Regions from separate parts of the Salinivibrio sp. HTSP genome, predicted to be linked through region 2. Evidence: riboswitches for the same ligand, from Rfam matches in the RefSeq annotation. Region 2 holds a riboswitch; the other holds the start of a gene.
What was found. A riboswitch is a leader RNA that binds a small molecule or an ion and turns the genes downstream of it on or off. The one in region 2 is predicted to bind thiamine pyrophosphate.
Positions count from the first base shown of each region.

Region 1: it holds a riboswitch for thiamine pyrophosphate, as region 2 does, so the genes downstream of both, thiB (thiamine ABC transporter substrate binding subunit) here and thiD (bifunctional hydroxymethylpyrimidine kinase/phosphomethylpyrimidine kinase) in region 2, are expected to answer to the same signal.

Region 1 is NZ_PXUD01000010.1:54,665-65,082, reverse strand. It holds gene C7A19_RS01965 (PhoH family protein) at 1-643, shown strand, start outside; gene C7A19_RS01960 (GGDEF domain-containing protein) at 689-1,693, opposite strand; gene thiQ (thiamine ABC transporter ATP-binding protein) at 1,742-2,464, opposite strand; gene thiP (thiamine/thiamine pyrophosphate ABC transporter permease) at 2,458-4,047, opposite strand; gene thiB (thiamine ABC transporter substrate binding subunit) at 4,053-5,048, opposite strand; TPP riboswitch at 5,092-5,193, opposite strand; gene C7A19_RS01940 (DUF547 domain-containing protein) at 5,232-6,023, opposite strand; gene leuD (3-isopropylmalate dehydratase small subunit) at 6,171-6,773, opposite strand; gene leuC (3-isopropylmalate dehydratase large subunit) at 6,783-8,204, opposite strand; gene leuB (3-isopropylmalate dehydrogenase) at 8,226-9,320, opposite strand; gene leuA (2-isopropylmalate synthase) at 9,323-10,418, opposite strand, start outside.
Region 2 is NZ_PXUD01000025.1:8,902-19,319, reverse strand. It holds gene C7A19_RS04905 (restriction endonuclease subunit S) at 1-953, opposite strand, end outside; gene C7A19_RS04900 (type I restriction-modification system subunit M) at 950-2,536, opposite strand; gene C7A19_RS04895 (homocysteine S-methyltransferase family protein) at 2,893-3,795, opposite strand; gene C7A19_RS15840 (methyl-accepting chemotaxis protein) at 3,876-4,976, opposite strand; gene C7A19_RS04885 (potassium channel family protein) at 5,143-6,168, shown strand; gene thiD (bifunctional hydroxymethylpyrimidine kinase/phosphomethylpyrimidine kinase) at 6,282-7,133, opposite strand; TPP riboswitch at 7,195-7,295, opposite strand; gene C7A19_RS04875 (DUF3081 domain-containing protein) at 7,417-7,680, opposite strand; gene C7A19_RS04870 (HAD-IA family hydrolase) at 7,699-8,481, opposite strand; gene C7A19_RS04865 (bifunctional diguanylate cyclase/phosphodiesterase) at 8,890-10,418, shown strand, end outside.

The DNA.
Region 1 (10,418 bases), on a different contig from region 2:
GTGGGATGTGAAACCGAAAAATATCTACCAAGGGATGGCGATGGATGCGTTGCTCGATCCGAGTATCGACTTGGCGATCCTCACCGGTCCGGCAGGTTGTGGTAAAACCATTCTGGCGATGGCCGCCGCGCTGGAGCAGGTGGTAGAAAAAGGGATGTACGATAAAATCATCGTAACCCGCAATACCCCAGATATTGGCGAGTCAATTGGCTTTTTGCCGGGCTCCGAAGAAGAGAAAATGTTGCCTTGGCTAGGAGCCGTGACCGATACGCTAGAAGCCTTGCACATGCACGATGAGTGCACCGATGGCTCGATGCGTTACATTATGGAGAAAGCGAATCTGCAGTTTAAATCGATTAACTTTATGCGTGGCCGCTCGATTCAAAACGCGTTCGTGATTTTGGATGAGTGCCAAAACCTCACCGCCTCTCAGCTTAAAACCATTATTACTCGGTGTGGGGAGGGGACCAAGTTGGTGTGCTCGGGGAACTTGGCGCAAATCGATTCTTCGTATTTGACCCCAGTGACATCTGGGCTGACCTATATTGTTGAGCGGTTTAAAAACTTTGAAGGCAGTGCGTGTGTGTACCTCAATGGCGTGGTGCGCAGTCGCTTGGCTGAGTTTGCCGAAGAGAATCTATAGCTGATATCAGGTGGCGGTTATCAGGCCGCCACCTTCATCCATTGCCTAAAACAATTCAACATCGTCCTCGGCGACAAAGGTTTTGACCACCCCAGACTGCAGTAAATCATCATAAAAAGCGACTTGGTTACGGCCATTTTGTTTGGCGTGATAAAGCGCCTGATCGGCATAGCCTAAGATGACGCTGGTGCTCAGCTGTCCATGTTCAATCCGTGTCGCGCCCATGGAAATGGTCACGGTTTGGGCGGCACCAAAGTCTCGCGCGTTGACATTGGCAATAAAGGCATTGGCCTTTTGTTCGGCCATGGCCCGCGAGCAGGGCTGAAATAGCACTACAAATTCATCGCCGCCATACCGGAACAAGGTGTCTTGTGAAGAGAAGCTCTGGCGCATTAGTGAAGCCAGTAACAAGATGACCTCGTCACCAAACACATGACCAAAATTGTCATTGACCTGCTTAAAGTGGTCGACATCGAAAATGCACACCCAAGGTGAGAGAGCGCTGTCAGCGTCACTGTCTGGCGTCGCCTCGCTTTGCGCTAAGCGATCACATATCAGATCCAGCTTTTTAGATAAGACTTTACGATTAAATAAGCTGGTAAAGCTGTCACGTTCGCTCGCCATAATAATCTGCTGGTAGTTCTCATAAATGCGCGTGAGTCCGGCCACCAAAGCACGTTGATCCTGGCTAAGGCTTTTGGCGCGGCCGCACAAAATACTGCTGACCCCATCTTCTTTCTCATAATAGATGGGAACGGCAATCAATACATGATCATGAGTGTGGTGTTGAATAACCGCTTGGGACGCAAGGCACTCTGCCAAAAGTGCGTCAATTTGATGGATATTCTCTTGCTGAAACGCACTGTTGTCGTTGGTGCCGAGTACGGTAAAGGCAGGCTGCATATCATCGCAGTAATCAAGCAGTACGACTTCGCCTACCGGAGTAAGCTCGGTAATCGAGGTCAGCAAGCTCTTAGTAATCGCGTCGACTTCCGTTTTAGCGGTAAAGTCGACGATCGAGTCGAGAATCTGGATACTGCTGGCGGCCACAGGACGCCTCCTTGGAATCTACCGTGTTTTCCTTAGTATAGAAGCCTATCAGGGGGATGCCACCCAAAACGAATCGTCAGCGGTGCCCATGTAAGCTTGCATCATTTCTGGCGGATGATTGAGCGCCTCAATCGGACGATGAAGACGAACTTGTCCCTCATCGAGATAAAGAAATTGAGAGGCAATGGCTTGGGCATCTTCGGGATGGTGAGTGACCATCACCACCGTCGTGCCTTGTGCTTGGGCGGTACGCTTGACCAATGCCAGCATATCCTTTTTTAGCGCAGGGTCGAGCGCTGAAAAGGGCTCATCGAGCAGCAATAAAGGCTGGTTACGTGCGATGCTTCTACCCAAGGCGATGCGTTGGCGTTGGCCGCCTGATAGTTGACCGGGCAGACGTGGCAGATAGTCATTTAAACCCACGGCGTGGGCCGCCTGGTGAATGCTGTCACGCTGGGAAGCGGTGAGTTTCAGTGATGGTGACAAGCCAATGGCCATATTGTCGAATACCGACAAGTGAGTAAAGACGTTGTGCTCTTGAAACAAGATAGACAATGGCCGCTGGTGGGCGGGCGTCGTGGTGACGGGCTTGCCATCAATGGTGATCTCGCCACTATCTGGCGCGATCAGCCCGGCAATCAAGGATAACAAGGTGCTCTTTCCCGCCCCGCTTGGGCCGAGCACAGCCACAATCTCCCCCGGCGCTATCTTGGCATCAAAGATCATCCAATCTTGCTGGTAACGGTAATGGACATTGGAAAGCGTTAACATGCGTGTCTCCATTGGATAAGGCGCGTAAGCAGGGCATAACATCCCAAGCTGGTGAGCAGTAACAGCATCGCTGCAGCAGCACCGGCTTCCATTTGGTAACTGCCCATTAAGCGAAATAAATACAGGGGCAGGGTTTGAAAGTTTTGGCTGCCAAATAGGGCTATCGCACTAAGATCGCCCATCGATAACACAAAACTGACCGCGACACCGCGTGCAATCGGTGCACGTAAACAGTCCCACTCAATCAGACGTAAACGCGTGATGCCTCTTACGCCTAAGGTGGCGCACAGATTATGGTAAGACTGGGCAACCTGAAACGCGGGAGCACTTAATACTTTTATGAGATAAGGCAGCGCCATCAGGGCGTTCACCGCCATCACTAGCCACAGCGCTAAACTGAATACGTCGCTAAACTGGCGAAACAGCAAAAAAAGCCCGGTACTGAGCACGATGCTCGGGACCACCAGGATAATGGCTCCTAGCGTTTCTATCCCATCCGCCTGTTTTTTGCGTCCATGTAAGCGCCAGTGGCGGCTAGCGAGGATCACTGCGGCTGCAAGCACAAAGGCAAAGCTGGTTGCCCCTGAGGCAATGGCGAGGGAGTGCAGTGTTGCCTGCCACAGTGCGCCATCGCCGAGTACCGCTAATGCGCTGGGGTTGAGCCCACGTGCAATCACCACGCCCAGTGGCGGTAACACCAGTATCAAAACGAGGCCAATCCATAGACTGTCCCAGCATTTGGCGGCACGGCTATCCAAAGAGGCGGGAAGAGGCAGCACTTCACTGGGTGTACTCGGCAGCGGGCGCGTCAAGGTTTGCACGGTAAATGCGATGGCGCCACACAAGAGCATTTGCCAAAGCGCAAGGACAGCACCCGTTTGTAAATCGAAATCAAAATGAATGGCTTGGTAAATGGCTAGCTCTATCGTGGTGGCTTTAGGTCCGCCACCCAGTGCCATCACGGTGGCGAAGCTGGTAAAGCACAACATAAACACCAGCCCGACGATATGAGGCAAGCTTTGGCGTAAATACGGCCATTCTAAATGCTTAAAGCGCTGCCAGCCTTTCAGCCCTAGCTGGGTAGCAAGACGACGTTGATCAGCGGGGATCCCCTCTAACGCTTGCACCATGAGTTGGGCGGAAAATGGCAGATTAAAAAACACATGCGCGAGCAAAATGCCACTTAAACCATAAATAGAAAATGGCATCGACGCATCAATGTGCGCGAAGGCTTGCGCAATCCAGCCGCTGCGGCCATAGATGGCAACCAGTCCAAATACGCCCACCAATACCGGTAGCACCAAGGTCATGGCGAATAGCTTAAGCAGCCATGCCTTGGCTGGAAACTGCCGGCGATACAGGGCGTGGGCGACGGGTATCGCAAGCCCAACGCTGAGCACCACAGATAAGGTCGCCTGCTTAAAGCTAAAGTAGGTGACATGGCGCAGGTAGGTATCTTGCCACAACGCGGTGAGCACTAGGTCGTGGCTGTGAGAGAACAGCGCCCAGAGTGCGCTGCCAATCAAAACCACGACTAAGCTGGCCGCCATACTGCCCGGCCAGGTTCGAGAAGGGTTGAGCATCTTGGCTATTCAACCAGCGCGGTTTGCCAGTCACGCACCCATTGCTGGCGATTGCCCATCACTTCATCAGGCTGATACAGCAGGCTTTCCTCCGGCTTGTCTAAAGTGTAGAAGGCATCAGGCAGGTTGACATCGGTTACCGGATACATCCACTGCGTGGTTGGGAGCACAGACTGAGCTGCATCACTGAGCATAAATTGTAAAAACGCGTCTGCACGTTCCGGTTGATCCGTGTAGGCTGATTTTGCCACCACTTCGATTTGCATGTAGTGGCCTTCTTCAAACATGGCAGCGGCAAAGCGGTCGTCCTCATCGGCAACCCGGTGATAGGCCGGTGAAGTGGTGTAAGAAAGCACCATGTCGGCTTCTTTGTTAAGAAACATATTATAGGCCTCGGTCCAGCCTTTGGTCACGGTAATGGTGTTATCAGCCAGTTCGCGCCATGCTTGTTGGTTGTCATCGCCATACACTTTTTGGATCCAGAGCATTAAGCCTTGGCCTACCGTTGATACGCGCGGATCTTGGTAAATCACACTGATATCGTCGCGCTCTTCAATCAAGGCTTTGAGGCTTTTGGGCGGGTCGAGCAAGCGGGTAGTGTCGTACACAAAGGCAAAATAGCCGTAATCGTAAGGGATAAAGTAGTTGTTGTCCCACCCGCCAGGCACTTGCAGGCGCTCAGTATTGACTGCATGCTCAGCAACAATGCCGCTGCGCTCGGCTTCTTTCATTAAATTGGTATCCATACCCAGCACGATATCGGCTTGGGTGGTTTCCCCTTCAATGCGTAAACGATTGAGCAAAGCGGCGCCATCATCGAGAGACACGAATTCCAGTTGGCAATCGCACTGTTTTTCAAATTCGGCTTTGATTTTGGGCCCTGCGCCCCATTCGGCGATAAAGGAGTCATAGGTATACACGGTGAGTGGGTCCGCGGCGCGGGCACTGAGTGATAACAGCGACAGAGAAATCAGAGTGAGAACAGAGGTAAAAACTTTCACAGCACGCTCCTAAGTTGGGCGTGGGTGTTGAGGCAAGTTGATGGCAACATCAAGTCTCAATCCCTACGCCAGTGTTAGCTGGATCAGGTTCGATGGGTCTAGCGCAGTGCGCAATCTCAGCCATGAGGCTCCCCAATGAGTACCAAGCCATTGTACTGATTGGCTTAGGGTTAACCAAGCCTTTTAGTCAGCGAGTTGGTTAAGGTCCCAGTTGTAGTCGTGTTCCAATGTTGCCTCTTGTGGCAATGGAATATCGCGATACTGGTTTATGTGAGCGATCACGCCTTGCTTATCGCCACCAAAATCAGCCTCAAACCACTCATAGATAGAAGAAAGCTGCCATTGATCGCCTTGCTGACTTACCCCTTTGTCGCTATTAATAAAACCATAGGCCGCTTGTTCGAGCTGTGCCTCAAGCGCGTTTGCTTGGAAGGCCTTAGGTTGCAGGTTTGGACAACCCAAACTGGCACAGTTAACCGCATAGTGGGTACGCGGATCTTGCCATAGTGGGCGCAGAATGCGGTGCTCAATATCATTCAAGGTAAGGGGTTCACCTGCCACCGTGACCACCTCATCATCCCAAGGTCCAAAGCTAAATAGCCCACCGAGTTTGGTGATGGAACTGACCGGATAGGCCTCCAAAATCAGCGTCACCGTGACCGCATTGTAAAGGTTGACCCAATACGCGTATTGCTCGTTTTTGGTCAGGGTACGCGGGTCGCGCGCGGTGAGCATGCGGATATAATGATCGAGGGCTTTCTTGTCAGCGTCGGTGACCGCCGCATAGTTAAATAAGGTGTGCTGCCCCTGAGGCTGCAAATACTTATCGAGCAATACTTGCCAAGTGTGATGAGTGAAGGTTGCCTGGCTGTCAGGGTTATGGGCATCCCACATCGCCCAATACTCTGCTTTGGGGGCCGCTTGGCTAAACAGCGGAAAAACCAAACAGAATAGAAGTATCAAACGTTTTTGCATTGCCCGTCCTTATTTTCAGCAAGCCTTCTTTTCAGACTAGACCAAGCAAATGCGTTGTTGGTTTCATGGTGAATGGAAAAAAGTGGGGCTTGACCAATAAGCGCGGCGAGGATCGCGCTTATTGGTGGAGTGGGCTAAAGCGGGGATTTATGACAAAAAGTCCGGGATGCGCTGCTCAAAGCGCGAGATCTCAGCATCGTGCTGTAGGGTTAGGCCAATGCTATCTAAGCCTTCCAACAGGCAATGACGACGAAAATCATCCATTTGGAAGCTAAAGCAGTGCTCACCGGCTCGAATGGTTTGGGCGGGCAAATCCAGGGTTACCGTCGCGCCTTCATTTTCGGCTACATACGCAAATAAAGCATCGATTTGGGCTTCTTCAAGGGTCACCGGTACCATTTGGTTGTTGATACAGTTGCCATAGAAAATATCGGCAAAACTGGGGGCGATAATCACTTTAAAGCCGTAATCATCCAGCGCCCAGGGGGCATGTTCGCGTGACGAGCCACAGCCAAAATTCTCGCGGGTGAGTAGCACGCTTGCCTCTTGGTAGCGCGCTTGGTTAAGCACAAACTCGGGGTTCGGTTGCTTGCCCGCATCGTCTAAAAAGCGCCAATCGTGAAACAGGTGCTGACCAAAGCCAGTACGGGTGACTTTTTGCAAAAACTGTTTGGGAATGATCGCATCGGTATCGACGTTCGCCGCATCCAATGGAGCAACAATGCCGGTGTGAGTGTGTATGCCTGACATAAGGCCTCCTTATAATTGGTTAACGTCGACAAAATGACCCGCGATAGCAGCAGCGGCGGCCATCGCCGGGCTGACCAAGTGGGTGCGGCCTTCACGGCCTTGGCGGCCTTCAAAGTTACGGTTGCTGGTGGACGCGCAGCGCTCTTTGGGGCCCAAGCGATCGTTGTTCATCGCCAAACACATTGAGCAGCCGGGTAAGCGCCACTCAAAGCCCGCCTCGCGGAAAATCACATCCAGCCCCTCTTGCTCTGCTTGGGCGCGCACTTGCTCGGACCCAGGCACCACCATGGCATGGACGCTATCTGCCACGCGTCGTCCTTTGGCGACCGCGGCGGCCGCGCGCATGTCTTCAATCCGTGAGTTGGTGCAAGAGCCGATAAAGACCTTATCAATGCTGATTTGGTTGATAGCTTGTCCCGGTGTCAGTCCCATGTATTTTAGCGCGCGCTCTGCTGAGTGGCGTTCAATCGGATCGGTCATTGTCTCAGGGGCAGGCACGGTATCATGCACACTGACCACTTGGCCGGGGTTAGTGCCCCAAGTGACTTGATGATGGATTTGACTGCCATCGAGGGTGACCACGCGATCAAACTGTGCATCGGCGTCCGAGTGCAAAGTTTGCCAGTGAGCGACCGCTTGCTGCCATTGCTCGCCTTTAGGAGCAAATTTCTTGTCTTTTAAATAGGCAAAGGTGGTGTCATCCGGCGCGATCAGGCCAGCTTTGGCGCCTAATTCGATGGCCATGTTGCAGACCGTCATGCGTCCTTCCATCGACAAGGCGGTGATCGCGTCCCCACAAAACTCCACCACATGTCCGGTGCCGCCTGCGTGGCCGACTTTACCAATAATCGCTAGAACAATATCTTTGGCGGTGATCCCGGGGGCAGTTTTGCCCGTGACTTCAATTTTCATCGTGCGGGCGCGGGATTGCTTAAGCGTTTGGGTGGCGAGTACGTGTTCGACTTCTGAGGTGCCAATGCCAAAGGCCAGAGAGCCGAAGGCACCATGCGTCGCGGTGTGCGAATCACCACAGACGATGGTGGTGCCGGGCAGGGTAATGCCAAGCTCGGGGCCCATCACATGGACAATGCCTTGGTAAGGATGATTTAAGTCGTACAGGGTGACACCGAACTCTTCGCAGTTTTTGGCTAGCGTCTCCATTTGGATGCGCGCCATTTCTCCTGACGCGTGAATGTCTTTGGTTTCGGTGGAGACATTGTGATCCATGGTAGCGAAGGTTTTGCTCACTTGGCGCACCGGACGCCCTTTTTCCCGCAGGCCATCAAAGGCTTGTGGGGAGGTCACTTCGTGTACCAAATGACGATCGATATACAGCAGTGGCGCTTCGCCCGGCTGCTCGGTGACCACATGGGCTTGATAGATTTTTTCATACAAGGTCTTGGCGCCTTGCTGAGTGTTTGCATTCGACATAGCTCGTATCCTTACGGGTAATTATTCTGCGCCTTGGCGGATATAGGCGGCGATACGATCGCCCATTTGTTCAGTACTCAATGCAGGATGGTTGCCTGCCAGGTCGGCGGTCAGCTCACCGGCCGCCAGTGCTTGGCTGACTGCATGCTCAATCGCACAGGCTGCGTCTTCTTCGCCTAACGAGTAGCGCAACATCAACGCGGCGGAGAGAATTTGTGCGACCGGGTTGGCGATATTTTTCCCCGCGATATCGGGGGCAGAGCCGCCGGCGGGCTCATACAAACCAAATTTACTCGCGTTCAAACTCGCGGATGGCAGCATGCCCATTGAGCCGGTGATCATGGCGCATTCATCCGAAATAATGTCGCCGAAAATATTCGAGCACAGCATCACATCAAATTGCGATGGGTCTTTAATCAGCTGCATGGTGGCGTTGTCGATATACATATGGCTTAAGTGGACATCTGGATAGTCCTTGGCCACCTCTTCCACGACTTCACGCCACAGCATCGAGCTTTGCAACACATTGGCTTTATCGATTGAGCACACTTGCTTGTTACGCAACTGAGCCGACTGGAAGGCGATACGGGCGATACGCTCAATTTCATAGCGATGATAAACCTCGGTATCAAACGCTTTTTCCTCGCGGCCTTCGCCTTCGCGCCCTTTGGGCTCACCAAAATAAATCCCGCCGGTCAGCTCTCGCACCACCACGATGTTAAAGCCTTGGTCGGCAATATCGGCGCGCAGTGGGCAAAAGCCTTCGAGACCGGTATGGATTTGCGCCGGACGCAAATTACAAAAAAGACCAAAGTGCTTGCGTAACGGCAGCAAGGCACCGCGCTCCGGTTGCTCAGTGGGCGGTAAATGCTCCCACTTTGGGCCGCCCACTGAACCAAATAAAATCGCATCGGCTTTTTCACATCCCGCCAAGGTCTGCTCGGGCAGCGGCGAGCCATGGGCGTCAATCGCGGCTCCCCCCACCGGATAATGCTGACGCTCCAAAGTGAGTGAGAATCGCTCGCTAACTGCATCAAGCACCTTCTCGGCTTGCGTCATGACTTCGGGGCCGATACCGTCGCCGGGTAAGAGTGCAATCTGGTGTGCGCTGGCCATGGTTATACTGTCTCCTGTTTCAAGTGGGATTGTTCCTTAATCTGAGAGATTTTGTCGGCGCGATAGATGGCATTGATCACATGCAATAACGCTTCGCCTGAGGCCTCGATGATGTCGGTTGACACCCCGGTGCCGTGATATTTACGACCCTTGTAGTTGGCAATGATGTCAGCTTGGCCGAGGCCATCTTCCCCTTCCCCTTTGGCGGTCAGATCAAATTTATCCAGCTCAATATCATAATCGGTAATGCGGTAAATACACTGATACAGCGCATCGACGGGGCCGTTGCCAGTGGCTGCTTCGTGCTTCTCTTCATCGCCACATTGCAACTTGATGCTGGTGGTTGCCATTAAGCTGCCCGATTGCACGCCCAAATAGTTCAGCTTATAAAAGTCGTCCTCTTCTTTAAGATTATTGAAGAACATCAAGGCTTCTAAATCGTAATCGAATACCTGACCTTTGCGATCCGCCAGCTGTAAGAATGACTGATACAAGGTGTCTAAATCGTAGTCTTGTTCGCTGTAGCCAAGGTTATCCATATGGCTTTTCACCGCGGCACGGCCGGAGCGACTGGTCAGGTTAAGCGCTTTTTTGCCCAAACCAATCGACTCTGGCGTCATAATTTCGTAGGTGTTTTTGTTTTTCAGCATGCCATCTTGGTGGATACCGGAGGAGTGGCTAAAGGCATTGGCGCCGACGACGGCTTTATTGGGCTGAATAGGCATGTTGCAAAGCTGGCTAACCAACTTGCTGGTGCGGGTAATTTCGGTGTGGTTCAACCCTGTTTCTACACCTAACAAGTCGGCGCGGGTTTTTAAAATCATCGCAATTTCTTCCAGCGCGCAGTTCCCCGCACGTTCACCGATGCCATTGATAGTGCCTTCCACTTGGCGGGCGCCAGCTTGCACCGCGGCAATAGAGTTGGCGACCGACATCCCCAAATCATCATGGCAATGGACAGAAATCACCGCTTTGTCGATATTAGGCACGCGGTTAAACAAGGTCGCAATGATATCGCCGAATTCACTGGGAACCGTGTAGCCGACGGTATCGGGAATATTGACTGTGGTCGCGCCGGCATCGATCGCCGCTTCGACC
Region 2 (10,418 bases):
CCAGAAATATAGGGCGTCAAATCAATACTATTCAGGTAATACTCAACGTATCTTCTCTCTGCATAAGTTTCGAAATTAAGGACATGCGCATGATTGTTAACCCAGGTTTTACCGCTGATACTAAATGCTATTGGTGTACTTCGCGCCAATAGATTTGCACCGTCTTCAGAAACCAGTAAAAAGTCGCCATCGAAAATATAGTCTTTAACGTAATCGACAATTCCAGACGCACCGTAATACGGAATATTTCCTCTTTCCCTCAAGCCACTCGTGATTGGCTTTCTTTTTGAGTCGAGGTTCTCGGCTAGTTCCCCTAGCGTCTTCCACTCCACTTCTCCTTCTTCGAACGTTAACAACTGCTCACGATAGTAGTTGTATTGTTGTTTACGGGCGTTAAGCTCGGTGGTTAGCTCGGTGGTTAGCTCGGTGAAGGTGTCAAGTATGCGCACGATCTCCGCTTGAATCGCCAGCGATTTTTCGGGATTGTTTGGGCAAGGGATGGGGATTGGGTAATCAAGGATTTTATCTTTGTTTCCCCGAGGCATTTTAGCCCCTTTTGCATACTGCATGTTGTATTCAAAAAACTTATCGTTACCAAGCACTTGGTATAGAAAGAAAGGGCTAACGGTGTCATCTGTAACCTGAACAACCAACACATCGCCGTTAGTTCCGCCATCACAATCAGCATGCCATATTTTTTTCAGATATGGCCGAATATTCCCTATGAGGATGTCATGCGTTTTGAACTGTACTAAATTACCTTGCTTTGGGACGCGAGTAGATTGAGTTTTGCCCGCTTTATTTTGGAGTAAATTATCAACTCCCACATAGTTGTCTTCATTGAGGCTCTCATAACTAACACGCACTTTTGAATAAGCTGCAATCTCTCTGAGTGCCTTCCACTCAACCTCAACGCCATCCAGCAATTTATCCAAAAAGCTCAATTGACTCATGCCTCGCCTCCTTCAATTTCCGCAACAATGGCATCAATCTCAGTGCGTAGTTGAGTGATTTTACTCACCGTGGTTTTTAACTCGGCATTCAGTGCGGTGATATCAATCTGCTCGCGGGTGTCTTCAGCTGCCACATAGCTGCTGACCGAGAGGTTGTAGTCGTTAGCGACCACTTCATCCAAGGGCACTGAACGAGCCAGATAATCGATATTTTCTTTGCTATCAAACACGGCCATGATTTGCTGAATATGACCCGGATTTTTTTCGTCTTCGTTGTCCGTTAGTACGTTGTTATTGGTTTCTTTTTTAAACAAACCGCTCGCATCAATAAATTGGGTGTCCGTGTTGGGTTTGTTTTTCGCCAGCACCAAGATATTCACCGCAATACTGGTGCCAAAGAACAAGTTAGGCGCCAGTGAAATCACGGTTTCAACGTAGTTGTTGTCCACCAAGTACTGGCGAATTTTCTTTTCCGCGCCGCCGCGATAAAAAATACCTGGGAAGGAAACAATGGCAGCGCGCCCTTTGCCTGACAGGTAATGCAGCGCATGAAGCACAAACGCAAAATCGGCTTTTGATTTGGGTGGCAACACCCCCGCTGGCGCAAAGCGATCATCATTAATCAAGGTGGGATCATCACTGCCAATCCACTTCACCGAATACGGCGGGTTAGACACAATGGCATCAAACGGCTTTTGATCGCGTAGTTTTGGGTCGGTCAGGGTATTGCCTAGCTGCATATCAAACTTGTCGTAGTTAATGTTGTGCAAAAACATGTTCATACGTGCCAAGTTGTAGGTAGTGTGATTGATCTCTTGCCCGTAAAAGCCGTCTTCGATGATGTGATTATCAAAGTGCTTTTTGGCTTGCAACAACAACGAGCCAGAGCCAGCAGCGGGATCGTAGATCTTATTCACGCTGGTTTGCTTGTGCATTGCCAGTTGTGCAATCAGTTTAGAGACATTTTGCGGAGTAAAGAACTCACCGCCTGATTTACCTGCATTCGCCGCGTAGTTAGAGATTAGAAACTCGTACGCATCGCCAAACAGATCAATTTGGCTGCTTTCACCGTCTTCAAAAAAAGCGTGACCAAAATCTAGCCCGGCGACACCTTTGATGACATGGGCGAGGCGGGTGTTCTTGTCTTTTACCGTGCTGCCGAGTCGATTGCTGGTGGTGTCAAAATCAGCAAACAAGCCTTTAATGTCGGATTCGGACGGGTAGCCGTTGGCGGAGTTCTCAATATCGGAAAATATATCGGCGAGATCGGTATTTAAGTGCTCATTGTTATAGGCATCTTTGGCCACGTTACTAAACAGCTGGCTTGGATAGATGAAGTAGCCTTTGGTTTTGATCGCATCATCTTTGATCTCTGGTGTAATGACCTCGTCAGGCAAGCCGGCATAGTTGACGCTCTCATCGCCCGCTTCAATGTAGTTAACAAAGTTCTCGCTCATAAAGCGGTAAAACAGCGTACCCAGTACGTAATGCTTAAAATCCCAGCCATCGACGGATCCACGCACGTCGTTAGCAATGGCCCAAATTTGGCGTTGTAGTGCGGCACGTTGTTGGCTGCTTGTCATAGATATTGTCTCGTTTGAATGTGGTGTTCTGAAATATCGTGAGTTGGCTCGATTTTACCATAGAAAACATAGCGCAAAAGGCACGGTGACATGTTTGGGCTAAGAATGTGACGGGGCGGCAGCCATATGCATTCCCACGCCGGAGCGTGGGAACGAGTGGTGAATTGGCTACGGTATGCATTCCCACGCGGGAGCGTGGGAACGAGTGGTGTATCGGCTTCGGTATGCATTCCCACGCCGGAGCGTGGGAACGAGCGGAGCATCGGCCACGGTATGCATTCCCACGCCGGAGCGTGGGAACGAGTGGTGCATCGGCTAGGGTATGCATTCCCACGCGGGAGCGTGGGAACGAGCTATTAATCCGCTAACTGCGAGAACTTGATGATCTCGTGAGAGTGTTCAAGGGTTTGTGCGAGATGTTGGATATGGGCGGGGGTGATTTCGCAGCAGCCGCCGACCACCAACGCGCCGTCGGCAATCCATTGTTGTACGCGTTCGGTGTGGACTAAGGGGGAGAGATCTTCCCGCGCTTGCAGGGCATCGGCTTTGCTGCCTTTGGCCATGTCTTCTACCGATTTAAACGCATTGGCATAGCCACCGACAATGTCGGCCTGGGTCGCCATCTTTGGCATCGCCGTGGTAAGCACTTCTGGGTCGCAGCAATTGAGCATCACTGCTGTCGGCGCGTAGTCAGTGACCGCGTGCATGGCTTGTTCGAGCGACTCGCCAGAGCGGAGTGCGCCATTAGGCTCTAACCGAAACGCCACCCCAAACGGTTTGCCTTGTTCACGGGCGGCGGCGCATGCTGCACGCGCTTCTAGGGTGTTGGTCATGGTTTCAATTAAAAACACATCCACATGAGGCTGTAGGCGGGCGATATGAGAAAACTCGGCTTTCATATCGTCAAAGCTGCGTTGCGGCTGGCCGAGGTAGCTGCCCACCAGCGGCGGCAAACAGCCGGCAATATCGACATCGGCGCCTGTCTCATCCACCGCTTGCTGTAGCGCTTCGAAGGCTTTTTGATAAATAGTGTCTATTTTATCGCTCAGGCCGGCTTTGGCGAGGCGCGTGGGCGTCGCTGGGTAGGTATTCAGGGTATGCGTTTTTGCGCCGGCGCGAATAAAATCTTTATGCACGTCTTTGACAATGTTGGCATGTTTTAACATCACCGCGACCGACCAAAGCTTCGAGCTCACATCCGGACCACGTTGATAAATTTCCTGTCCTAGGCCGCCATCGAGTAATGCAATCGACGTCATGATAACTTCAGCCTCCTTCGGCCATTTGTCCTTGGTTTAGCGTGAGATTACCATGCGCTCGCCGATTTAACATCCCGGTGTTACGCCACCTCTTCGCTGCCTTCAATCGCGAGGTACTCAAGCTTATCGATGACCATCATGCTTGCCGACTCCATGTGTTGTAACTCACTCACCATTTGCTCGGGTTGTTGATGATGGTATGCCTCCAGTGCCGCTTTAGCATGAGTATGCACTTTCTCATGAGGTGCGGCTATGGCTTTAAACGTTTGTAACTGCGCAAAATATTGCTGACCTTCACCATGCTCATACCACTGCCCGAGGCGGCATTGGGTGTGATCGGTGACATCTGCTGCCACCATGCTGTCTTCACCCAGCACCACGCGATATATCGCAAATTTAAAGCTAATATGGTCAAGTTTCGCCAGTTCACAAAAAGCACGCAGCGCAGCCGCTTTAATGGTGGTACGGCTATGCTGTGCTTGCTCACTCTGCGTGGCCATCGCATCGGCCACCTGTTGGCCTTGCTCGCTATATTCGATCGCGTCACTGGCAAGCTGATCGGTAAGTGTGCAAGCATGCCCACTCCCAGCGCGAATCTTCTCGACCAGCTGGGTAATATCTTGCGTGGCACTGGCTGTGCGTTCCGCCAAGCTACGCACTTCATCGGCGACGACCGCAAACCCTCGACCTTGCTCGCCGGCACGTGCCGCTTCAATCGCCGCGTTTAATGCCAAGAGATTGGTTTGATCGGCGACATCGCGAATCAAGTTCACAATACCGCTTACCTCTTGTGCATGCTGATCGAGCGAGCGAATCGCCTCTGACGATTGCTGACATTGCGCGGATAAGGATTGCACGTGACGCGCAAGATCATTAACTTGCTCGGCACACGACGACGCCTGATGGCTCACGTCCGTTACCCGTTCTTTTTCACCGTTAATGGTGTCCGCTAGGGTAGCCAGAGAGGATTGGGTCGCATTGATAGAATCACCAAAATGGCATAAGTTGGCATCAATCGCTTTTCCCGTTTGTCGTTTTTTCTCTGCGGTGTCTAGCTCTTCCTGCAATGCAGCTTTCTCTGCATTCAGCGCGTCGATGGTCTGATTAATCTGCTCAATTTTTTGCTGTAGAGCGACTTGTTTTTGCTGTTCTTGTTCAAGTTGACGACGGGATATAAACACGCTAGCTCCTAATTAAGCTTTTTATAATATTTTAACGCTTAATATTGGCTTTGTATGATAAACGGAGAGAAATGTGATCCATTTTACGCCAATCATTTGATTTACACTGTAAACCGATAAAAATTCCCGCCATACTGACGTCTCTGCGGCGAATGAGCGAAACATTATGACCTTTTGGTTGCTTTTTAAACGTTGGATTATCAGTCACTTCGCCCATTTAAATGGGCGTATTTTGGGCTTGGTGGTCCTTGCTTACGGCATCATCGGCTGGCTGCTTTTGTACTGGGCGGGCGAAACCGAGATGACCCAGTCACTCGGTCGCTATATTTATTACTTAATGGTCACCGCGTCCACCGTTGGCTATGGCGACTATTCGCCAGCGACAGAAGCAGGACAGTGGATTACCGCCTTTTGGATTATTCCCGGCGGGCTGGGGTTATTTGCCGTTGTAATTGGCCATGTAACCAGTGCGTTGGTCGATTATTGGCGACGTGGATTACAAGGAAAACGGAGTCTTACAGTGAAAAATCATATTCTGGTGTTAGGGTGGAATGGTCAACGCACTATCCAGCTTATTCGCCTACTACAAAGCGGTGTGCATGGCGATCGTCCTATTGTGCTTTGTGTGCGTCCCGAAATGGAAAACCCGCTCCCTGGCGAGGTGGAATTTGTGCGCGTCACCAGCTTTACCGATGCCGAGGGCATTGCCCGTGCGGGTATTGATAGTGCCGCGAGCATTATTATCGATAACCCCGAAGACGATATTACCCTGTCAGCGGCCTTGTTTTGCGCGCACAAAAACCCCTCAGCGCATCTGCTCGCCTACTTTCAAGATGATGCACTCAGCCAAATATTAAAACAGCACTATCCACACGCCGAGTGTGTGCCATCTGTGTCGGTGGAAATGCTAGCGAAAGCTGCCGTGGATCCGGGTTCCAGCCAGTTGCATCACGAGCTGTTAAGCACGGCACAGGGGATGACGCAGTATTGCGCTCGCTATCCCACCAATGCGAGCGCCACGGATGTGGGCACTCTGTTCAACCAATTAAAGCACGAATACGATGCGACATTAATTGGTCTCGATAAAGGTGAAGGCATTACCCTTAACCCCAACCTTGCAACAGACGTCGCCCCTGGCGATCGCGTATTCTATATTGCAGCCGAGCGTTTACCGCATTGGTCAGCGGCGTAATTCGGGTACCATTCATCACACGCGACACCCGCTGTTAGCCTTTCCCGAACAGTCCGCCGCTTCACCTTAGGAGCGGCGAACTCGCTTTAGGTGCCCTATTGGTGAAAAACCGTCTATTCGACCGAGGCTTCTTGTCCATCGTGATGACGCGCCTCAACGGGGTAAGCGTAAAAATGATGAACAGGCCCTGCGCCTCTTCCCACCTTTAACTGCTGGCTATGCGCTAACGCGTCGGTGAGATAATGTTTCGCCGCGCGCCCGGCTTCAATGGGCGTCATTCCCTGCGCGTAATAAGAGGCGATCGCTGCAGACAGTGAACAGCCTGTGCCGTGCGTATTTGCAGTCTCAACCCGACGGGCGCTCAAGGTTTGGCACGTATCTCGGCTAATCCATACATCCACGCTTTCAGGAACGTGATGTAAATGGCCACCTTTGAGCATCACGTACGGGCAGCCGAGGCGACGCAAGGCGGGGACTAACGCATGCATTTGCTCAATGGAGGTAGGAACAGGCTGACCGGTTAATCGCGCCGCCTCCGGCAAGTTGGGGGTGAGCACGGTTGCGCGTGGGATCAGCTCCTCAATCAGCGCTGTCATGGCGTGCTCATCCAACAAAGGATCACCGCTGGTAGCCACCATCACGGGATCTAAAATCACCGGTAAGTGTGGCGACCGCGCCAACACGGCGGCTACTTCGCGAATAATCGCTTGGTTGGCGAGCATACCGATTTTCACTGCACGCACTGGCATATCGTACAACACCGCATCCAATTGGGCGCGGACAAAACCAGGAGCAACCGCCGAGACGGCCTCAACGCCACAGGTGTTTTGCGCGGTTAATGCGGTGATCACCGAGCACGCATAACCGCCGGTAGCTGAAATCGCTTTAATATCGGCTTGAATGCCGGCACCGCCACCGCTGTCTGAGCCGGCGATGGTAAGAATTACAGGTGGAGATAGGTTCATATTGGCCCCTTAATCATCAGGGACGGAAGGAGACAAAGCGAGCCCGAATAGGCCACTTCGTATGCTGAACGTGTCAGTTCCCTCCGCCAGTGCTAACTGGATCAGGTTCTACGGGTCCTGCTTTCGCAGTCTCAGCAATTACTTGCTCCCCGACTAACACGCTCAGAATATAAACCTTACGGATAAAGCGCAAGGTTGATTGCTCGTTCATTTTCCCACTAGAAACAAAAAACGCCCCATCGATGGGGCGCTCTACCACGTACCTCGTTCGGTTTTATCGTGGTTATTTTTTGTAATTTTTGACCAACGCATCCACCTTTTTCAGGAACTGCTCTTTTAGGTTTTCGTGCTCATAGTCAAGATCATAGGTATTGTGGAATCCCACGCGTAACTGAACCCCGTTACCCGCTAAATAAATGGTATAGCCGTCATAATCCGAGAAAGCGTCGATGCCATCTAGGCGGTGCCCATCTTCAATTTCTTCACCATACTCTGTCACTATCTCAAACGCGCGCAGTAGATGGGTAGGATTGAGTTCGTTTTTCACGCTTCCCTCCTGGCTGTGTTAGCGAAATTGTGCTCCACCTCCCGGCCGTGATCCACGACCATAAAGTGGGCCGGCCAATACCGGTGGCGTAGTCAACACATGCCCTGACACCTCAAGCCGGCTTGGCTTAGAAATAATATTGGGCAAGGCTGCCAAAGTATCAAGGGTGGTGTCTGGCCCCGTTTTTTGGATTGCCGTACCGTAATTATAGCCGTAATCGACACACACGACAGGCGAGCCCGCGGCTCTTGCCGCATGAACATCATTCACGGCATCACCAACCACCAGCAATTCTGATGATGGCACTGCTAAAATCGCCGCCGATTCAAAAATGCTATCGGGATCCGGCTTTCCGGCTGCGATTGCATCGGTTCCTAAGATTCGGGTAAAAAAGTGGCTGACCCCAAGCGCTTTGAGTAGGCTATTGGCATGCGCCGTTTGCATGTCCGTGGTACATATCATCGGGAACTGACGTTGAGAGAGGCCTTCAAGACAAGCAAGTACCCCTGGATAGAGTCGAGTTTTTGGCGGTTTTTTGCCTAGGTATGAGGACAGGAACAACGCGCGGGCTTGGTTCAGTACGGTGGTAGAAACCCGCCCATCAATGTGTCGCGTAAGCACCCGATGGATCAATAAATCCGCGCCATCACCAATCCAGTCTCGAATCGCACTGGGCTCTTCCTCCGGCAAATCAAACCCTCTCAACATGCCGAGGACAGCGTCGTATAGATCATCAAAAGGGTCTGCGATCGTGCCGTCTAAGTCAAAGCATATCGCAGAGATATTCTCCAATTTTTTCATGGAACGCCTCCACAATCAGTGTGTTATCGCCAGAAAGGAAAGGGAACGGTGGATCGGGCTTGCTATCCAACGAGTCTTTGAAAGTTAGCAGAGAACCAGAAAGCATCCTACCAAAACAGCAGGCACAATGTATCGAATCACCGGTACAAAATTGCATAACTCACCGCTTGCCCACAAACTTCAGAGGCGAATCAAGCCCCTAACCATAACGTGATCATTTTCACATTTATATATCTTCGCACTCATCGATACCGACCTTAACCCTGTATAAAAATCCGTCATTTTTCTGACACTCCAGGGCAGGCGAAGTCACGACCTGTCATAAAAATGAAAACCAAATAGGCATAGATTGTCATCGAACCGCTCTACCCTGTCTCTCTCGATAGTGAGATTCGATGTATTCTTTATATGCGTTATTTTTCTTCACAGTCTCTATGGCGTTACCTGGCGGTCGTAATGATTGCGCTGATCGCCGGTTGGTCTGTCTATACCTTGGAAAACCAGCGTCAGCAAAGCCGATTTTCTACCGACGTGGAAAAGCAACGTCACACACTCAGTAAAGCCTTTTCCCAACTCTATGAGCTTCAATTATCGGCACAGTTGTATCTGCAACAAGAAGGCGGCCTGACACGTGATAAATTCCATGCCTTTATCGATAACCATACCCAAAAGCGCTCTGGGCTTGATAGCGTCATGTGGCTACCTCGAGTCAATCGCGCTGAGTTAAAACAATTTGCCGCGCAACACGGGCATTATCATCCCTTTCCACCGCTCAATAACCATGCCTGCCAGTGGGTGATGCGGGGTGATACCTTTCCCGCGCTTTACTTGTCCCCCAAAGCTGCGGCAGAGGGGTATTCAGGTTGGCGCGCGGATGCGCAATGCGAGAATACCGTCACCATGGAACGGGCTTATTTTAAGCGCCAGCCCGTCGCGCGATTAATTCACGACGAGCAAGGCCATGGGGTGCGATGGTTTGCAGCCATTACCGCACGAGACGGCCAATTAGCCGGTTTTCTCGCCACCACACTTTATTTTGATACCTTTCTACCCACACTCTGGCAAGATGACACTCCCGCGCCCGATATGGGGCTAATCGCCCGTGAAGCCTTTGGCCACCAGCAAATGTTTGCCACGCACTCAACGCAAGCATTGCAAACATGGCGAAATACTCACTCGCCCGACATCACTATTCCGATTGCGGGAAGTGAAGAAGGGTTAGTGGTCAGGTTCACCCATCTGCGCGGCTTGCACACCGGGCTGCTCTACGGGGTGCTGGTCGGGCTATTGGTATTGTCACTCGGCTTATCGGTTCTGGCCAGTTTTTGGTCTTACGCCAACCGACTGTCACTGGCACAACACTTAGTCAACAAGCAGACCCGCCAGCTCACCCACCAAGCACAACACGACAGTCTGACGGGGCTGGCAAACCGTGCTGCGCTCGACAATGCCTTGGAGGGAGCAATCCAGCAAGTGAGCGCCCAGTACAGCGAGCATTTTACCTTGCTGTTTATCGATCTCGATCGGTTTAAAGTGGTTAACGACTCTCTCGGTCATGTGACGGGAGATACGCTTCTAAAACAGGTAGCCAAACGCCTGACACAATCGGTCAGTGGCGAGCGCGTGTTTCGCTTTGGTGGCGACGAGTTCATCATTTTGCTTAAAGCCGACAGCTCACTGGCATTGGCACAAACCAAAGCCAAGCACCTGCTCCAGGCGCTCAGCGCACCTTACAAGGTGGACGAGCATATGATTAACTTGTCCGCCAGCATTGGCATTGCCTCGGTGAACAAGGCCAATGCCTCGGTGACGGATATCATTCAGCAGGCGGATATTGCCATGTATCACGCCAAGCAAACCCGTGATCGCCTGGCCATTTTCCAACCGGCCATGCTTGCCAAAGTCCAGCAACGCTTTATTGTTGAACAAGACTTAAA